DNA from 4 places in the Arthrobacter vasquezii genome. Region 3 is predicted to be linked to each of the others. Evidence: riboswitches for the same ligand, from Rfam matches in the RefSeq annotation. Region 3 holds a riboswitch; each other region holds the start of a gene.
What was found. Region 3 has a riboswitch for S-adenosylmethionine ahead of P4U43_RS04105 (bifunctional o-acetylhomoserine/o-acetylserine sulfhydrylase). Riboswitches for the same ligand answer to the same signal wherever they lie in the genome.

Region 1 (4,192 bases), on a different contig from region 3:
CGGCCGCATTTCCTGCCGGCTCAATGACGGGTGCGCCGAAGATCAGCACCATGGCTATCCTGGACCGGCTCGAGGAAGCACCCCGCGGGGTCTACGCCGGCGCCGCCGGCTACTTTTCCCTCGATGGGGCGGCGGATCTCGCCGTCGTCATCCGCACTCTCGTGCTGGAGGACGACGACGGCGGCACCCGCCTCACACTCGGAGTGGGCGGCGCGATCACTGCGGATTCCGACCCCGCCGAGGAGTGGGACGAGGTCCGGACGAAGGCGTTCGGGGTGCTGTCTGCGCTTGGTTCGAGCTTCCCCAGCTGACGCTGCGATCGAGCGGTTCGCTGAGCGGGCCTTTCGTCCACTTGGCGTCTGTGGAAGCATGGGACGCCCGAGGAAAGTGCAACGAAGGAGAACGGTCATGACTAGCTCCAACGATGAAAACACGCCCAACCTGAACGACGTTCCGGAGCCCGATAACGAGTTCCTTCCCAAGCGCATCCATCAGGGCCATGCGGGGCAGCCTGAACGCCTCGATGACGATGCCCTGGCGGCCGCAACGGAGCAGGAACGGGTCGACGCCGGTCTCATCGACTACGCACCGGACCAGGTTCCGGACGCTGCCGATCCCCTCCCTGCGGAAGCTTCCGATGAAGCAGACTTTGCCCAGCGCGGGCTGAACGAGGACAACGACACGAGCTCCTGACCTGCCCGGTCACTATGCTGATCGCATGACTGTTCTGGTGTTCCTCGACCCCGCCCGTCCCGACGGCCGCATAGCTGACGCAGCACAGCCGCAGCTGATGGTTACCGACACCGGGATCACGCGGGGTGACGGCATCTTCGAAACAATGCTCGCGGTCAACGGCGCTCCCCGGAAGCTGCAGGCCCACCTCGCCCGGCTGGCGACGTCCGCCGATGCGCTGGAACTGAAGATTCCGTCGTCGGACGTGTGGGAACGCGCCATCACCACCGCGCTGGCGGCAGCCGACGACGACGGCGAACTCGTGGTCAAGCTCGTCGCCACCCGGGGCGAACCAGAGGCTGGAGCCACCGCGTGGGTCCAGGTGTCCGCCGTACCGGTCGGGTTGCGCGGCCAGCGGCTGTCGGTCCTCCTGCTTGACCGCGGCTATGACAGCACGGTTGCCCAGCGTGCTCCGTGGCTGCTGATGGGCGCGAAGACCCTTTCCTACGCGGTGAACATGGCGGCGGTCCGCTATGCGCGCTCGCACGGCGCCGACGATGTCATCTTCACCTCGTCTGACGGCAAGGTCCTCGAAGGCCCGACCTCGACAGTCCTGATTGCGCGGGTCATCGACGGCGTCAAGCACCTCATCACGCCCCAGCTTGAGAGCGGGATCCTCCCGGGCACCTCGCAGGGTGCACTGTTTGCGGCGGCGCGTGAGGCAGGTTGGGATTTGGGTTACGGACCGCTCGTGCCGGAAGACCTGTTTGCATCTGACGGCGTCTGGCTGATCTCGAGTGTGCGCCTGCTCGCCGAGGTCGAGTCCATCGACGGAAAGCCGGTGACGGTTTCACCGGAGTTGACCGCGGAGTTGAGCGGTCTCGTAGCGTCCGTTTCCTAGCCCGAGCGTTTATCCCCCAGCCCACCCGCACGTTCCCTGGCCCACTCGTCCGTCTCCTGCCCCACCCGCAAAAGTGCCGGGAATTCGCAGGATCGTGGGGACATCCCCACGAACCTGCCACGCATCGGCACTTTTGGCTCAGGCCTGCCACGCCCCGGCGCCTTTGGCCCGAGTACCACCGGCGTTACCGCACGTTACGGCCCGGCATGGCAGGCATGGCGCCGCCGGTGCTACGTTCATTCCGGAGTAACGAGTGCCAGCGCCAAGCCCTGACTTGCTGGACGGCAACCCTCTTTCACGGCGGGGTGCCTCAGGTGACTACTCGGCACAACGATCACATCCCATGATCACCAGCGTGCACAGCGTGAGGAGACACAATGGCACTGCATTCCAACCCCCATCCCCCGGCGAATTCCCGGCCCGGCAACGGCTATGCCGGCAACATCACCGCACGTGATGCGGTGGAACGCGTCAGCAAGGGCGCCGTGCTGGTGGATGTCCGCACTGTCGAGGAATGGCGGAGCGTCGGCGTTCCCGACCTCACCGACGCCGGGACCGTCCCCCTCTTCCTCGAGTGGACGCGCTCCGACGGCAGCCGTAACGTCTCCTTCCTCAACCAGCTGAACGGGCTCAAGGGCCGCGAACTGCTTTTCCTGTGCCGTTCCGGCGTCCGTTCTGTGGCAGCAGCACAGAATGCCACCGCCGCCGGTCACACTGCCTACAACGTGCTGCACGGATTTGAGGCCGACGGCGGCTGGCGCTCCAGCGGCCTCGCCACCACAGTGCATGCAGAAGAAGCCCCAGAGAGCACGGATACGACAGATCACGCAACGACCACAGGACAGACCGCGATCACAGAACGGACCGGCGCTGCCCGGTCGGCAACGGACCGTGGCGACGCCCGTGAATGAGCACACGCCAGTAAGTGAGCCCGCGCCGTCGTCGTTCTCTCCGGCGGCCAGCCGTGAGCCCATCGCGGGGAACGGCGGCTACCCCCGAATCCAACGCCCGGATGACGACGGCGCTGCCTGGTCACCCGATACCCTCGCGGTACGCGGGGGGCTGGCACGGTCCAACTTCGAGGAGACGTCCGAGGCGCTCTTCCTGAACTCGGGCTTTGTGTATTCCTCTGCTGCGGCGGCGGAGGCAGCCTTCACCGGGGACGTCGACCGCTTTGTATACTCCCGGTACGGCAACCCGACTGTCGCCATGTTCCAGGAGCGGCTTCGCCTGCTCGAGGGTGCGGAGGCGTGCTTCGCCACAGCCAGCGGCATGTCTGCCGTCTTCACCGCGCTCGGTGCCCTCCTGGCCTCGGGCGACCGCGTTGTTGCCTCCCGCAGCCTCTTCGGCTCGTGCTTCGTCATCCTCAACGAGATTCTGCCGCGCTGGGGTGTGGAGACTGTCTTCGTGGACGGCTGGGACCTCGGCCAGTGGCAGGAAGCACTGAGCATTCCCACCACGGCGGTCTTCTTTGAGTCGCCGTCCAATCCGATGCAGGAGATCGTCGATATCCGGGCGGTCGTTGAGCTCGGCCACGCGGCCGGTGCGCAGGTCGTCGTCGACAATGTCTTCGCCACACCGCTGCTGCAGCGGTGTACGGAACTGGGTGCCGACGTCGTCGTCTATTCCGGCACCAAACACATCGACGGGCAGGGCCGGGTGCTGGGCGGCGCGATCCTCGGCCGCAGGGAGTTCATCGAGGGTCCGGTGAAGACACTCATGCGGCACACCGGGCCCGCGCTGTCGTCATTCAATGCCTGGACCCTCCTCAAGGGACTGGAAACCCTTTCCCTGCGGGTGAACCACTCCTCGTCCTCGGCGCTGACCCTCGCCCGCTGGCTTGAAGCCCAACCGGCTGTGAACTGGGTCCGTTACCCGTTGCTCGAATCGCACCCGCAGTTTGATCTCGCTGCCGCCCAGATGACAGCTGGCGGCACGGTGGTGACCTTTGAACTGGATGCACCCGAGGGAAAGGCGAAGGAGCGCGCCTTTGCGCTGCTCGATGCCCTGAAAGTCATCGATATCTCCAATAACCTGGGCGATTCAAAGACGCTGATCACCCACCCTGCTACCACCACACACCGCGCCATGGGTCCTGGAGGGCGTGCCGCAATCGGCTTGACCGACGGCGTCATCCGGCTCTCGGTGGGCCTTGAAGACGTAAGCGACCTGCAGACTGATCTGGGCAAGGCACTCACTTCCTGATGTCTGGGTAGCCTCACTCCGTAACCCAAACGATCGTCCAAGGTTTCCCCAAGAAGGCAGGAGCAATCTTGCTGCTGAGGCACACATCGAGTACGTAGTCTGGGCGGGCGTTTTCAACGCACCCCGATGCGCGTCCCACCAAAAGAAACACCTTTGGAAGGGATGTTCCCATGTCTGTCAGCAGGCGCAATTTCCTGGCGATGGGCGGCTTCGGTGCTCTGGCCGCCGCGACCCTCACCGCTCCCCTGGCCTCCATCAGCGCGAAGTCCGCGCCGGTCCTGGACGGCTCAAAGCTCAAGCCCTATCAGCTCGCGTTCACCCGTCCGCCGTTCCTGGCGCCGTACAAGACGGGAATCAACCCGTTGGACGGGAAACCGCAGAACTTCTACAACGTGACCCAGAAGGCTGCGACGG
Region 2 (4,192 bases), on a different contig from region 3:
TCACCAAAGCAGACCTGAAGGATCCGTCGGATCTGCTGGCGAATTACGAACATCTTGACCTGCTCATCATCACCAGCCAGACTGCGTCCACACCGGACGCAGTGGAAACCACATCCGCTACCGGCGCCTCAGCGCTCCTCGCGCCCGGCGCCGTCGAGCAGTTGAAGGAGCTTTTGGACGGCAAAGTGAGCGTACTGCTCGGTCACTCCGGCGTGGGCAAGTCGACGCTGGTGAACGCGCTCACCGGAGCCAATCGGGCGACGGGCGGAGTGAACGCGGTCACCGGGCGGGGGCGCCATACCTCCTCATCGGCTTATGCCCTCAAAGCTGCAGACTCAGCACCCGGTACGTGGATTATCGACACTCCGGGCATTCGTTCCTTCGGCCTTGCCCATGTCGAGGCCGACCGCATCCTCGCCGCCTTCCCGGATCTTGCACCCGGCACCGAGGACTGCGAGCGGGGCTGCCGCCACGATGCCGCCGCCGTCAACTGCGGACTGGACGGCTGGGTCGCGTCGGGCGCTGCCGGCGAATCCGGTCCGGTGCGCCTGTCTTCGCTGCGCCGGCTTCTCGGGGCGGGCGTCGAACCTTCCCAGGGTGCCAAGGAGCTGGGGATGCAGTGAGTGATGTGACTACGGCGCCGATTGCCTGCTAGACTGAACGGAGTTGTTGTGTTGCGCACGAATGTTAAGCCTTGATTTCTCTCCGGAGTTCGAAAGCTTTTTTTGCAGGCGAAATGAACACCGCGACAGGAACCCCGAAGTACGGGGGGATCCTCACACTCAAGGAATAAAAAAATGGCAACAGGTACAGTCAAGTGGTTCAACGCTGAAAAGGGCTTTGGATTCATCGCTCCTGACGACGGCGGCGCTGACGTTTTCGCTCACTTCTCCGCAATCAACTCCGGCGGCTTCCGCTCGCTTGAGGAGAACCAGAAGGTCAGCTTCGAGACCACCCAGGGCCCCAAGGGCCCCCAGGCTGAGAACATCTCCGTTCTCTAAGTCTCCGTTCTCTAAGTTTCAGCGCTTCAAGATCTAGCGCTTCAAGAAAGGGGACATCGGCTTCGGCCGGTGTCCCCTTTCTTGCGTTTAACAGCACACCGTTCAATGACACCCGTTCCTGTGCGTGCGTGAACCGATCGTAGCCCAGCGCTGAGCGCGTCCGCATCGGGACCTCCCGCATCTGTGCACCCTGACCATATAGGTTGAAAGTATGAACCTCCAGAGCTACAACGATGACCTCCGCCTTGCCCATGTAATGGCCGACTCCGTAGACGACCAGACCATGTCCCGGTTCAAGGCGCTGGATCTGGCGGTCGAAACCAAGCCGGACTTCACCCCGGTCACGGATGCGGACAAATCGGCGGAAGAGGCTATCCGCGGGCAACTCTCGCGTGCGCGTCCGCGCGATGCCGTACTCGGTGAGGAGTACGGCAGCAGCGGCGCCGGCTCGCGGCGCTGGATCATCGATCCTATTGACGGAACCAAGAACTTCGTCCGGGGCGTACCGGTATGGGCTACCCTCATTGCATTGGTGGACGAGGGCCGGCCTGTCGTCGGTGTTGTGAGCGCCCCCGCGCTCGGAAAGCGTTGGTGGGCTGCAACGGGCACCGGTGCGTTCATGGGTAAGTCTCTCGCGGCAGCCAGCCGGCTCCGGGTTTCGAGCGTATCCCGGCTGGAAGACGCCTCGCTCTCCTACTCGAACCTGTCCGGCTGGAAAGAGCGCGGCAACTTTGACGAATTCGTATCGCTCACCGAATCCGTGTGGCGTACACGCGCCTACGGTGACTTCTGGTCCTACTGCCTTGTCGCCGAAGGCGCTGTGGACATCGCCTGCGAACCTGAGCTGAACCTGTATGACATGGCCGCGCTGGTACCCATCGTCACGGAAGCCGGCGGTCGCTTCACGTCACTCGAAGGCTCCGACGGACCCTTCGGAGGCAACGCGCTGGCAACCAACAGCACACTTCACAATGATGTCCTGAAGCGGCTGAACCCCTCGCTGGACGATCTGCTTCAGGAAGGTACCGGCGTCTGACGTGGTCGCTTAACACCAACACGTAACACAAGGACCGGATATTCCCGGCCTGCTTTAGTCTGGATTCCTAGGTCACGAGTGCCAGCGTTAAACCCCGGTTTGCTGGCCGGCAACCCTCCTTCCGCGGCGGGGTGCCCCGGGTGACGACCTGGCCGGGCCAGAACGTGGTTCGGCAAGCGCGGGGCCTGGTGAAGCAGGTCCCCTGAACCTACGTGGGGTACCTCCTGTGAGCAACGCACTTCTTGAGAACGAACTCTCCGCTGCACCGCTGGCGTCCGTGATGGGCGCTGAGCTGCAGGCGCCGCTGGTGGACGGCACTGCCGTCCGTTACGTCAACCTGGACTATGCCGCTTCAACGCCGGCGCTGCAGCAGGTCAATGACTATGTGCAGAGCGTGCTTCCCTACTATGCGAGTGTGCACCGGGGCGCCGGGTACGCATCGCAAATCTCCACCTCGCTCTACGAGAATGCACGAAGGACTGTGCGGAACTTCGTCGGCGGCCGGGAAGATGATGCGGTCATCTTCACCCGCAACACCACCGATTCGCTGAACCTCCTGGCTGGATGCCTGCCGGAGGACGGTGAGGTCCTCTACCTCGACGTGGAACACCATGCCAATCTGCTGCCCTGGCTGCAGCTTCCCCATCGCGGGCTGGTCGCCGCGGGAACCATCGAGGAAACGCTCGCCGCTGTGGAAGAGGAATTGGCATCCGGAGGAATCAGCCTGCTTGCTGTAACCGGTGCGTCGAATGTCACCGGAGAAGTTCTGCCCATCGTCCGGTTCGCAGCGGCGGCTCATGCGCACGGCGCGCGGATCGTCGTCGACGCGGCTCAGCTCGCTCCCCACCGGCGGCTGGATCTGCTCCGCGACGGTATCGACTACGCGGCCTTCTCGGGCCACAAACTGTATGCGCCTTTCGGCGCGGGCGTCCTGGTCGGTAGAGGCGACTGGCTCGATTCCGGAAGGCCCCACCTCGCCGGAGGCGGCGCAGTGAAGACTGTGAAAGTGGACTCGGTGTCCTGGGCAACCGGTTCCGCGCGCCATGAGGGCGGGTCACCGAATGTGCTCGGTGCAGCCGCGCTGGCGAAGGCAACAGAGGCCATCGCTGGGTTGGATGAACCGGCCTGGCTTGCGCATGAATCAGAGCTGCGGGATGCCCTCGTGGAAGGGCTCTCCAACCTTCCCGGCATAGCAGTTCACCGCATCTTCGCTGACAGCACCGATGCGATCGGCGTAGTGAACTTCTCTGTCCACGGTTACGACGCCGGGCTGGTCGCCGCATATCTGTCCGCAGAACACGGGGTTGGACTGCGGGACGGGAAGTTTTGCGCTCATCCGCTGCTGAAGCGGCTGGGCCTGCCGTCAGGTTCGCTACGAGCGAGTTTCGGGCTCGGATCACGGCAGGACGACGTCGACAGGCTGTTGACCGGTTTGCGCTCGCTTCTTCGGGATGGACTGGGGACTGACTATGCGGTCGACGCCGGGCGCTGGGTGCCCGCGGTCGAGACCCGCCCTTTCCCTGACTGGGCTCCGCCCACGCCGGGAACTGCCGGCGCCGCGCCCTGCACAACCGACTGAGCGCTGCGACCGCACTTCCTCGGCGCGACGCCGCCTTCAACCGGGTGCTTTAATTGACGGGTTCCGTACCCGTCATGCGAGGAGTTCCCAACATGGGTGTTGGAGGTCCGCGCCTCGCCGAGCACCGCCGTCGTGAATTGGCGCGGGGCTATCTGCAGGAAAGTGACCGCTACGAGCGCGTGCGTCCGGGCTACCCCCAAGACAGCGTGGACTGGCTCATACCCGCCGGAGCGTTGCGCGCAGCAGACGTTGGCGCCGGCACCGGCAAGTTCACCCGGGAGCTCATCCGCCGCTGCCCGGAGGTGACAGCTGTTGACCCATCCCTGGACATGCTTGCAGTCCTCGGACAACAACTCCCGCGCGTAGCCAGAGTGCAGGGAACTGCCGAGGCATCGGGACTCGCAACGGCGAGCGCTGATGTACTCACAATCGCCCAGGCCTGGCACTGGTGTGATCCTGCTGCGGCAAGCCAGGAGGCCGCACGTGTGTTGGCGCCGGGGGGAAGATTCGCGCTCGTCTGGAATCAGCTGGACGTCAGCGTTGCCTGGGTACACCGACTCTCCCGCATCATGCATG
Region 3 (4,192 bases):
AACGGCTTCCGCCTTTTGAAGGGCATCGAGGTGGACATCCTTGAAGACGGAACACTGGATCAGTCGCCGGAGATGCTCGATGAGCTGGACATCGTTGTCGCCAGTGTCCACTCCAAGCTGCGCTCCGACCGCCGCACCATGACCGCACGCATGCTGGGCGGCATTCGCGATCCCCATACCAACGTCCTTGGCCACTGCACGGGCCGTCTTGTCCAGGGTTCCCGCGGCCAGCGTCCACAGTCCGAGTTCGACGCCCGGAAGGTGTTCACCGCCTGTGCCGAGAACAACGTAGCGGTGGAAATCAATTCACGTCCCGAGCGGCAGGATCCGCCGGATGACCTGATCCAGCTGGCACTCGAAGCCGGGTGTCTCTTCAGCATCGACAGCGACGCGCACGCCCCCGGTCAGCTGGATTTCCTCCAGTACGGGGCGGAGCGCGCCGAAACAAACGGCGTGCCGGCGGACCGCATCATTACGACGTGGCCGTTGGACAAGCTGCTCGCCTGGGCGCGCTCCTGAGAGCTTCCCAAGCTCCTTAGGCGTCCAGGAATTCCTTGGCTGCCCTGAAACCGGCTTCAAGGTCCGCCAGAATGTCATCAATGTGTTCAATACCCACTGAGAGCCGCACCAGCCCGGGGTTAACGCCGGCAATGACCTGCTGCTCCGGCGATAGCTGGCTATGGGTGGTCGACGCCGGGTGGATCACCAGCGAGCGCACGTCGCCGAGGTTCGCCACATGCGAGTGCAGGTCAAGGGCATCGACGAAGCGCTTCCCGGCCTCCGCACCGCCGGCCAGGTTGAAGGAAACGATGGCGCCGATTCCCTTCGGGCCGTACGTGCGTCCGCGCTCATACCAGGGGCTTGAGGGCAGCCCGGCATAGGCAACCGACTCGACATCCTCACGCGCTTCCAGCCACTGAGCCACTTCGACAGCATTGGAGACGTGCCGCTCCATCCGCAGGCTCAGGGTCTCCAGGCCCTGGGCGATCAGGAACGCGTTGAACGGGGATACCGCCGAGCCGAGGTCACGCAGCAACTGGACTCTGGCCTTGAGGATGTAGGACAGGTTGGCCCCGAGGGCGCCGTCCGCACCCAGATCCCGTGCGTACACCAGACCGTTGTATGTCGGGTCCGGCGTATTGAAGCCCGGGAAACGGTTGGGATCCTTGCCGAAATCAAACTTTCCCGAGTCAACGATGACGCCGGCGATCGCCGTACCGTGGCCGCCCAGGTACTTGGTGGCCGAATGGACAACAATGTCCGCGCCCCACTCCAGGGGCCGGATGAGGTAAGGGGTGGCAAGGGTGTTGTCCACGATCAGCGGCACACCGGCGTCGTGAGCGGTCCGGGACACGCCCTCAATGTCGAGTACGTCCTGCCGCGGGTTGGAGACGACCTCCGCAAAGAACAGCTTGGTGTTGGGCTGCACAGCGTCCCGCCACTGGTCCAGATTGTCCGGATCCGCCACGAAGGTGACCGAAATGCCGAACTTCTTCAGCGTATGGGCCAGCAGGTTGTAGGTTCCGCCGTACAGGCTCGGACTGGCGACGACGTGATCGCCGGCCTCCGCGACATTCAGGATCGCGAAGGTCTCCGCCGCCTGACCTGAGCTGAGCAGCAGCGCGCCCAGCCCGCCTTCAAGGCTGGCGATCCGCTGCTCAACGGCATCCTGGGTGGGGTTGCCGATCCGCGTGTAGATGGGAGCGAGTTCGGCAAGGGCAAAGCGGTTGGCAGCGCTTTCGGCACTGGGAAAGACGAACGACGTGGTCTGGTAGATCGGCAGAGCACGGGCACCGGTGGCGCTGTCCGGTTCCTGACCGGCGTGGATCTGGCGGGTTTCGAAAGACCATTGGTTGGACATTCAAGGCTCCTTTGGCATGGGCCCGGCATGGTGGGAGCACCGCGGGCCGCGCTTGCCGTCCGGCTGGTGCCGGGCGGCCAGGTCTTCACCCGGAGCACCCCACCGCAGCTGGAGGGTTGCTGGCCAGCAAGCCGGGGCTTGGTGCTGGCGCTCATGACCACGGCCAGTGTAGGCACAGGAGTATCACGCCGCACGAAGATGACGTTCCATGTAATCCACCCGTTGAGTTGCAGAAGTTTTTGTCGCCTAGTTGCAGGTAAAAGTGTTTCCAGGCCGCAACTAGGCGACAAAAACGTCAGGGGAGGGTGAGGAGTGCGTACTTCTCGATTGCCTGGCGTGGTGCGTCTGCGTCTACCTCTCCCCGCTTCGCGAGGAGCTGAAGAGTGCGTACGACGACGGAGGCTGGGTCGATCTTGAAGTACCGCCTGGCTGCGGCGCGTGTGTCGGAAAAGCCGAACCCGTCCGCTCCGAGTGTGGCGAAGTCCTGCGGCAGGAACTGGCGGATTTGATCCGGAACAGCCTTCATGTAGTCGGTGACGGCCACGATCGGTCCGGGTGCGTCCCCAAGCTGCTGGGTGACGAAGGGAACGCGGGCCTCTGCATCGGGGTTGAGGAAGGCCTCCTCCTCGGCGGCGAGTGCGTCACGCCGCAGCTCCGTCCACGAAGTCACCGACCACACATCGGCCGAAACACCCCAGTGGTCTGCCAGGAGTTCCTGCGCCTCGAGCGCCCACGGGACGGCCACGCCGGAGGCGAGGATCTGCGCCTTCGGCCGGCCGCCGTCGTCGTTGCCGGGCTTCAGCCTGTACACGCCGCGCACCACGGCGTCGGCATCCAACCCGGCGGGAAGCGGCGGCTGGATGATCGGCTCGTTGTAGACGGTCAGGTAGTACATGACGTTTCGATCGTCGGAATTCGCGCCGTACATGCGCTCCAGTCCTGCACGCATGATGATGCCGAGTTCATACCCGTAGGCCGGGTCGTAGGTGATGACGGCGGGGTTGGTGGAGGCAAGGATGGGTGAGTGTCCGTCGGCGTGTTGGAGGCCTTCGCCGGTGAGGGTGGTACGGCCTGCGGTGGCGCCGATGATGAACCCGCGGGTCATCTGGTCACCGGCTGCCCAGAAGGAATCTCCCGTGCGCTGGAATCCGAACATCGAGTAGAACACGTAGATCGGAATCAGCGGCTCGCCCTGCGTGGCGTACGCCGTGCCAGCCGCGGTGAACGCAGCAACTGATCCGGCTTCATTGATGCCGGCGTGGAGGATTTGGCCTTGAATCGATTCCTTGTACGCGAGAACCAACTCCCGGTCTACCGAGAGGTAGTTCTGGCCCTTGGGGTTGTAGATCTTCGCTGTCGGGAAAAAGGCGTCCATGCCGAAGGTTCTGGACTCATCCGGAACAATGGGGACAATCCGGGACCCCAGCCCTTTCTCCCGCATGAGATCTTTCAGAAGGCGGACGAAAGCCATCGTTGTGGCGGCCTGCTGCTTCCCCGAGCCCCGGTTCGCAACCTCGTACGCCTTGTCCCCCGGCAGCTCCAGTGCCGCCGCCTCGGTACGGCGTTCAGGAACAAATCCGCCGAGGGTACGGCGCCGGTCCAGGAGGTATTTGATTTCGGGGGAGTCGGGTCCAGGGTGGTAGTAGGGCGCGTTGTAGAGGTCGGCTTCGAGTGCTTCGTCGGGGATGGGGATGCGCAGGTGGTCGCGGAAGTCCTTGAGGTCCTGAAGGGTGAGTTTCTTCATCTGGTGGGTCGCGTTACGGCCCTCGAAGTGTGAACCCAACCCGTACCCCTTGACCGTTTTGGCCAGAATCACGGTCGGTTTGCCCTTGAACTCCGTGGCGGCCTTGTACGCCGCGTACACCTTCCGGTAATCATGCCCGCCGCGCTTGAGTCCCCACACCTGCGCATCTTCCATATCCGCCACGAGGTCCTTGGTGGCCGGGGTCTTCCCGAAGAAGTGATCGCGCACAAACCCACCGGATTCTGCCTTGTAGGTCTGGTAATCCCCGTCAGCGGTCTCGTTCATGATCTTCACCAGATCCCCGGTGGTGTCTTTGGCGAGCAGGTCATCCCACTCCCGGCCCCACACCACCTTGATCACGTTCCACCCGGCACCGCGGAAGAACGCCTCGAGTTCCTGCATGATCTTCCCGTTACCACGCACTGGCCCGTCCAGGCGCTGCAGGTTGCAGTTGATCACAAAGTTCAGGTTGTCCAGATTCTCATTGGCCGCCAACTGCAACAACCCACGCGATTCGGGCTCATCCATCTCCCCATCCCCCAGGAACGCCCACACCTGCTGATCACTGGTGTCTTTCAACCCGCGGT
Region 4 (4,192 bases), on a different contig from region 3:
CACACCGCAACGAGAAAGTCCGATGTTGGCGTCCAGGCCTGAAGATCCCACGTGGCCAGGCGCAAGGAGACGGAGAAGCCGGCGCCGGCGACGTCAGTGAAAAACCGGTCGAAGGTGTAGCCGCGCCCGGCGCCGAACCCGACGATCAGGCGTCCACCGCGCGCCAGGTGGCGATGCAGGCGTGCAAGAACCTGTGGCGCCGTGCCCGGAGCAAGGAAGGCGAGGACGTTTCCTGCGCAGACAATCACGTCAAAGGACTTAGCCACTCCGCGGGCCGGCAGATCCAGCTCTGTCAAGTCTCCCACCAGCCACACAGGCCCTGGGTGGGCTGCCCTCGCCGCTTCGACCAACTGGGCGTCCGCGTCAACTCCCACCACGGAATGGCCACGCAGCGCCAGTTCCCCGCCAACCCGGCCTTGCCCGCAGCCGGCGTCGAGAATACGCGCATTTCGGGGAGCCATTGCGTCGACGCACCGGGCTTCCCCGTGTAAGTCCGCACCCTCGGATATCAGCTGTTCAAAACGCTGGATGTAGGCGGCTGACCTGTTGGGGTCCGCGCGTTTTCCTGCGTCCCAGAGCGTTTCTTTCTTCACATTCGGGAGTCTAACCCGCCACCGTAACGGCGTTACCGTGACAGTGGTGTCCGGCTGACGCCGGGCACCACCATCTGCAGAAATTCCCGCACATGTCCCAGTTCCTGTGCGTTGATGCTGTGGTACATGCCCGCGTAGAGCACCTTGGTGAGCTTGGTGTGGCGGTTCAGCCAGCCGTGGGTGAACTCGATTCGATCGGCGGGAATGACCGGGTCTTCCTGATCCCGGCCCCAGAAGAACGGCACTGGCTTCGCAACAAGCGCGCTGTCGTTGAAGAACGTGCTGCCGTCGGTCGGCACAACAAACCCTGAGAGCCCGACGACGGCCGCGTAGTCTGCGGGCCGGGCACGCAGCATGGAGCTTGCCACTGCCATGCCCATCGAGAAGCCGAGCAGGGTGACGCTCGAGTGCGACTGCTTGATGGAGTCGACCCAGTCAATGACGTCCTGGACGGCGGCGGTGACCTTGTCGACCGAATAGGCGGCGTCCTGCATCAGCGGGAACCAGGTGAAACCTGCTCCCAGGGCGACGGGCGCACGTACGGATGCCACGGTGAACTCGTCGGGCAGGAAGTCGAGGATACCCATGAGGTCTTCTTCGTTGGCCATGTGTCCGTGCAGCAGCACCAGCAGCGGCGAGCCGGAGCGCTCGTCTTCGGGCTTCGACCAGACGACAGTCGGTGCGGTCGAGGCCGGGCCGGTCCCGGGCCCGGTCTCGGGGGCGGAGGCGGAGGCGGAGGAGGAGGCGGAGGAGGGCGCAGCAGAACCGTCAGTCGAGGAAAAATTCGTCATAGCTCCATAGTGGCATGTTGAACTGTGCCGGCTGCGTGCTGCGGCAGGCTGCGACTCAGCCCGCGCGCAACCGTAGCGCTGAGGCGCTCTCCTTGACATCGCCGTCGTCGGTGTTGCTATAGAACGCTGCTGCCAGCGCGGGCTCAAGCTGCGCAATCTCGGTGAGGAAGGCATCGTGGCCGATGGGAGATTCAATGGTGTGGACGGCAACGTTCCCGGGCAATGCGGACGCCAGTTCAACGGACTGGCGAGGCCAGTAGAGGCGATCCGAATCCACCGCCGCGACGAAGAACTCTGCCGAGGCAGCTGCGAGTGCAGTGCTGAGGCTCCCCCGGTCACGGGCAACGTCGTGGCTCATGAGCGCTTCAGTGAGGATGACGTAGCTGTTGGCGTCAAACCGCCGGACCAGCTTTTCCGCCTGATGGTCCAGGTAGCTCTCCACCTGGTAGCGGCCGCGCCCGCCCGGCACCGACGACCCAAAAGGCTCTTCCATACCCTGCGCTGCCCGACCGAACCGGTGTACGAGTTCCGCCTCCGAACGGTAGGTGATGTGCGCGATGCGCCGGGCAAGGCCCAACCCATCCTCGGGACCGGCGCTTCCGTAGTAGTCGCCGCCGGTGAACCGCGGGTCGAGGCGAATGGCCTGCACCTGGGCCTGCGCGAAGGCGATCTGCTCCGCGGTGCTCGCTGCTCCGCACGCGATGACGGCGCACCGTTGCACCCGCCCGGGATAGGTGACAGCCCACTCAAGAGCCCTCGCGCCTCCCATTGACCCACCCAGCACGGAGTGCCAGGAGGAGATGCCCAGCAGGTCTGCGAGCAGTGCCTCGGCACGCACGGAATCGCGGATGGTGACGAAGGGGAAACGCGAACCCCACGGCTTGCCCTCCGGATCAAGCGACGCCGGCCCCGTGGATCCGTAACAGCCGCCCAGCATATTGATGGACACCACGAAGTAGCGGTTCGTGTCGATGGTTCTGCCCGGACCCACCAACCCGTCCCACCAGCCATCCTCGGAGGACTCGCCCCGCGCTACATGTGAGCTGCCGGTGAGTGCGTGCTCGATCAGCACCGCATTGGAGGCATCGGCATTGAGCGTGCCCCAGGTCTCGTAGGCGAGGACGACATCGGGCAAATGGCCGCCTGTTTCCAGCGCCAACGGGCCAATCCGGAACCGTTGCACGACGACGCCGTCAACCAGCCCCGCTTCCGGCTGCGGAACCGCTGTGGTGATGCCTGTCAAAACCCTGCCGCCTCACTGAATCGCGCTTGCTCCTGCACTGCATGCAGGGCCTGGTCTTCACCCGGGGCACCCCGCCGCGAGGGAGGGTTGCCGGACAGCAAGCCGGGGCTGATGGCGGGTGGAACCTGCCGCACTGTCACTCGTTACCTCGTATTAGGAAACCTGACCAGCGCGGGTGAGGGCAACTTGTGTGACTCGCCGTGAAATGAAGCCGGCTGGCGTAGTAGCCGTGAAAGGCGCGCGTGCGGCAGAGGATGCTTGAGTGGGGCCGTTCGGCGTCTATGGGAAAACGGTCGGCCCCACTCAAGGGGGACACCCAGTGGGCGTCCCTGGCAGGAAACTCCGGCGGTCTCGGAACCGGGCTCCCTGTGTGAAGCAACTATCCGGCTCTGACCTTGGGTTTTGCTTGGAACATCGTCGCCCGCGGTGTGACTTAGGTAACCCTTAGTCGAGGCCTCCATCACAAAGTGCCAAAATGGGGCCATGCGCCTGGATCATGTGTCTTATGCCTGCGAACCTGACGGACTGACTGCTACTGCGGAACGGATTTCCGACGCCCTCGGAGTTGAATTCGTGAAGGGTGGAATCCACCCGCGGTTTGGCACCCGCAACATGATTTTTCCGTTGGTCAACGGCCAGTACCTCGAGGTAGTCGAGGTCCTTGACCACCCAGCCTCGGACAAGGCTCCATTTGGCCAGGCGGTGCGGGCACGGTCCGAGGCCGGCGGCGGCTGGATGGGCTGGTGCGTAGCCGTTGATGACCTCGCCCCGTTCGAGGACCGCCTTGGCCGCAGCGCCGTCCCCGGTAACCGCAAATTCCCGGACGGGCAGGAGCTGACCTGGCAGCAGATCGGCATCAAGGGCCTCATCGCTGACCCTCAGGTCCCCTACATGATCCGCTGGGATGAAGGCACGGAGTCCCTCCACCCATCCCAGGCGCGCACCGCGTCCGTGCGCCTCAGCGCGCTCACCATCGCCGGGTCGGCAGAGCGCGTCACAGAGTGGCTCGGAACGCCCGTCACCCACCCGTTGGACGACGTCGACGTCGAGTGGATCGCCCCCAACGGCACGCCCGGCATCATGTCGGTAGCGTTCGAAACCCCGAAGGGTGCGGTCCGGATCTAATTGGTTCTTTCGGACGCTGGTTCCCCAGGCCGCGTGGCCGGGGGTTAGCTTCCGATGCCGATAGCCGGGCCGAAGAGCGCGAAGCCGACAAAGCCTGCAATGTCCAGCAGCGCATGCGCTATCACCAGGGGCATCACCCGCTTGGTGCGCGTGTAGGCGTAGCCGAAGATCAGCCCCATGATCACGTTCCCGATGAACGGGCCGATCCCCTGGTACAGGTGATAGCTCCCTCGCAGGAGCGCCGAAGTCACAATAATCACCGGGACTGACCAGCCCAGTTCCCGGAGCCGCTCAAAGAGGTAGCCCACCACAATGACCTCTTCGAGCACCGCGTGACGGATCGCCGAGAGCACCAGCACAGGCAGCGTCCACCAGTAGGTGTCGAGCGCCGTCGGGATGATCGCAGTGGTAAGCCCCAGTGCCCGGCCCGCGGCGTACAC

Region 1: it holds a riboswitch for S-adenosylmethionine, as region 3 does, so the genes downstream of both, P4U43_RS02935 (rhodanese-like domain-containing protein) here and P4U43_RS04105 (bifunctional o-acetylhomoserine/o-acetylserine sulfhydrylase) in region 3, are expected to answer to the same signal.
Region 2: it holds a riboswitch for S-adenosylmethionine, as region 3 does, so the genes downstream of both, P4U43_RS05940 (aminotransferase class V-fold PLP-dependent enzyme) here and P4U43_RS04105 (bifunctional o-acetylhomoserine/o-acetylserine sulfhydrylase) in region 3, are expected to answer to the same signal.
Region 4: it holds a riboswitch for S-adenosylmethionine, as region 3 does, so the genes downstream of both, metX (homoserine O-acetyltransferase MetX) here and P4U43_RS04105 (bifunctional o-acetylhomoserine/o-acetylserine sulfhydrylase) in region 3, are expected to answer to the same signal.

What each region holds. Positions count from the first base shown of each region.
Region 1 is NZ_JAROKN010000004.1:22,876-27,067, forward strand. Features, by position in the region: gene pabB (aminodeoxychorismate synthase component I) at 1-311, shown strand, start outside; gene P4U43_RS02925 (hypothetical protein) at 409-693, shown strand; gene P4U43_RS02930 (aminodeoxychorismate lyase) at 719-1,573, shown strand; SAM riboswitch class IV at 1,819-1,944, shown strand; gene P4U43_RS02935 (rhodanese-like domain-containing protein) at 1,951-2,484, shown strand; gene P4U43_RS02940 (O-succinylhomoserine sulfhydrylase) at 2,573-3,778, shown strand; gene P4U43_RS02945 (multicopper oxidase family protein) at 3,949-4,192, shown strand, end outside.
Region 2 is NZ_JAROKN010000009.1:38,408-42,599, forward strand. Features, by position in the region: gene rsgA (ribosome small subunit-dependent GTPase A) at 1-623, shown strand, start outside; gene P4U43_RS05930 (cold-shock protein) at 798-1,001, shown strand; gene hisN (histidinol-phosphatase) at 1,213-2,037, shown strand; SAM riboswitch class IV at 2,108-2,222, shown strand; gene P4U43_RS05940 (aminotransferase class V-fold PLP-dependent enzyme) at 2,318-3,616, shown strand; gene P4U43_RS05945 (class I SAM-dependent methyltransferase) at 3,709-4,192, shown strand, end outside.
Region 3 is NZ_JAROKN010000005.1:113,970-118,161, forward strand. Features, by position in the region: gene P4U43_RS04100 (PHP domain-containing protein) at 1-519, shown strand, start outside; gene P4U43_RS04105 (bifunctional o-acetylhomoserine/o-acetylserine sulfhydrylase) at 536-1,861, opposite strand; SAM riboswitch class IV at 1,905-2,020, opposite strand; gene aceE (pyruvate dehydrogenase (acetyl-transferring), homodimeric type) at 2,157-4,192, opposite strand, start outside.
Region 4 is NZ_JAROKN010000065.1:1,952-6,143, reverse strand. Features, by position in the region: gene P4U43_RS15635 (class I SAM-dependent methyltransferase) at 1-593, opposite strand, end outside; gene P4U43_RS15630 (alpha/beta hydrolase) at 626-1,384, opposite strand; gene metX (homoserine O-acetyltransferase MetX) at 1,440-2,627, opposite strand; SAM riboswitch class IV at 2,645-2,775, opposite strand; gene P4U43_RS15620 (VOC family protein) at 3,111-3,752, shown strand; gene P4U43_RS15615 (CPBP family intramembrane glutamic endopeptidase) at 3,797-4,192, opposite strand, start outside.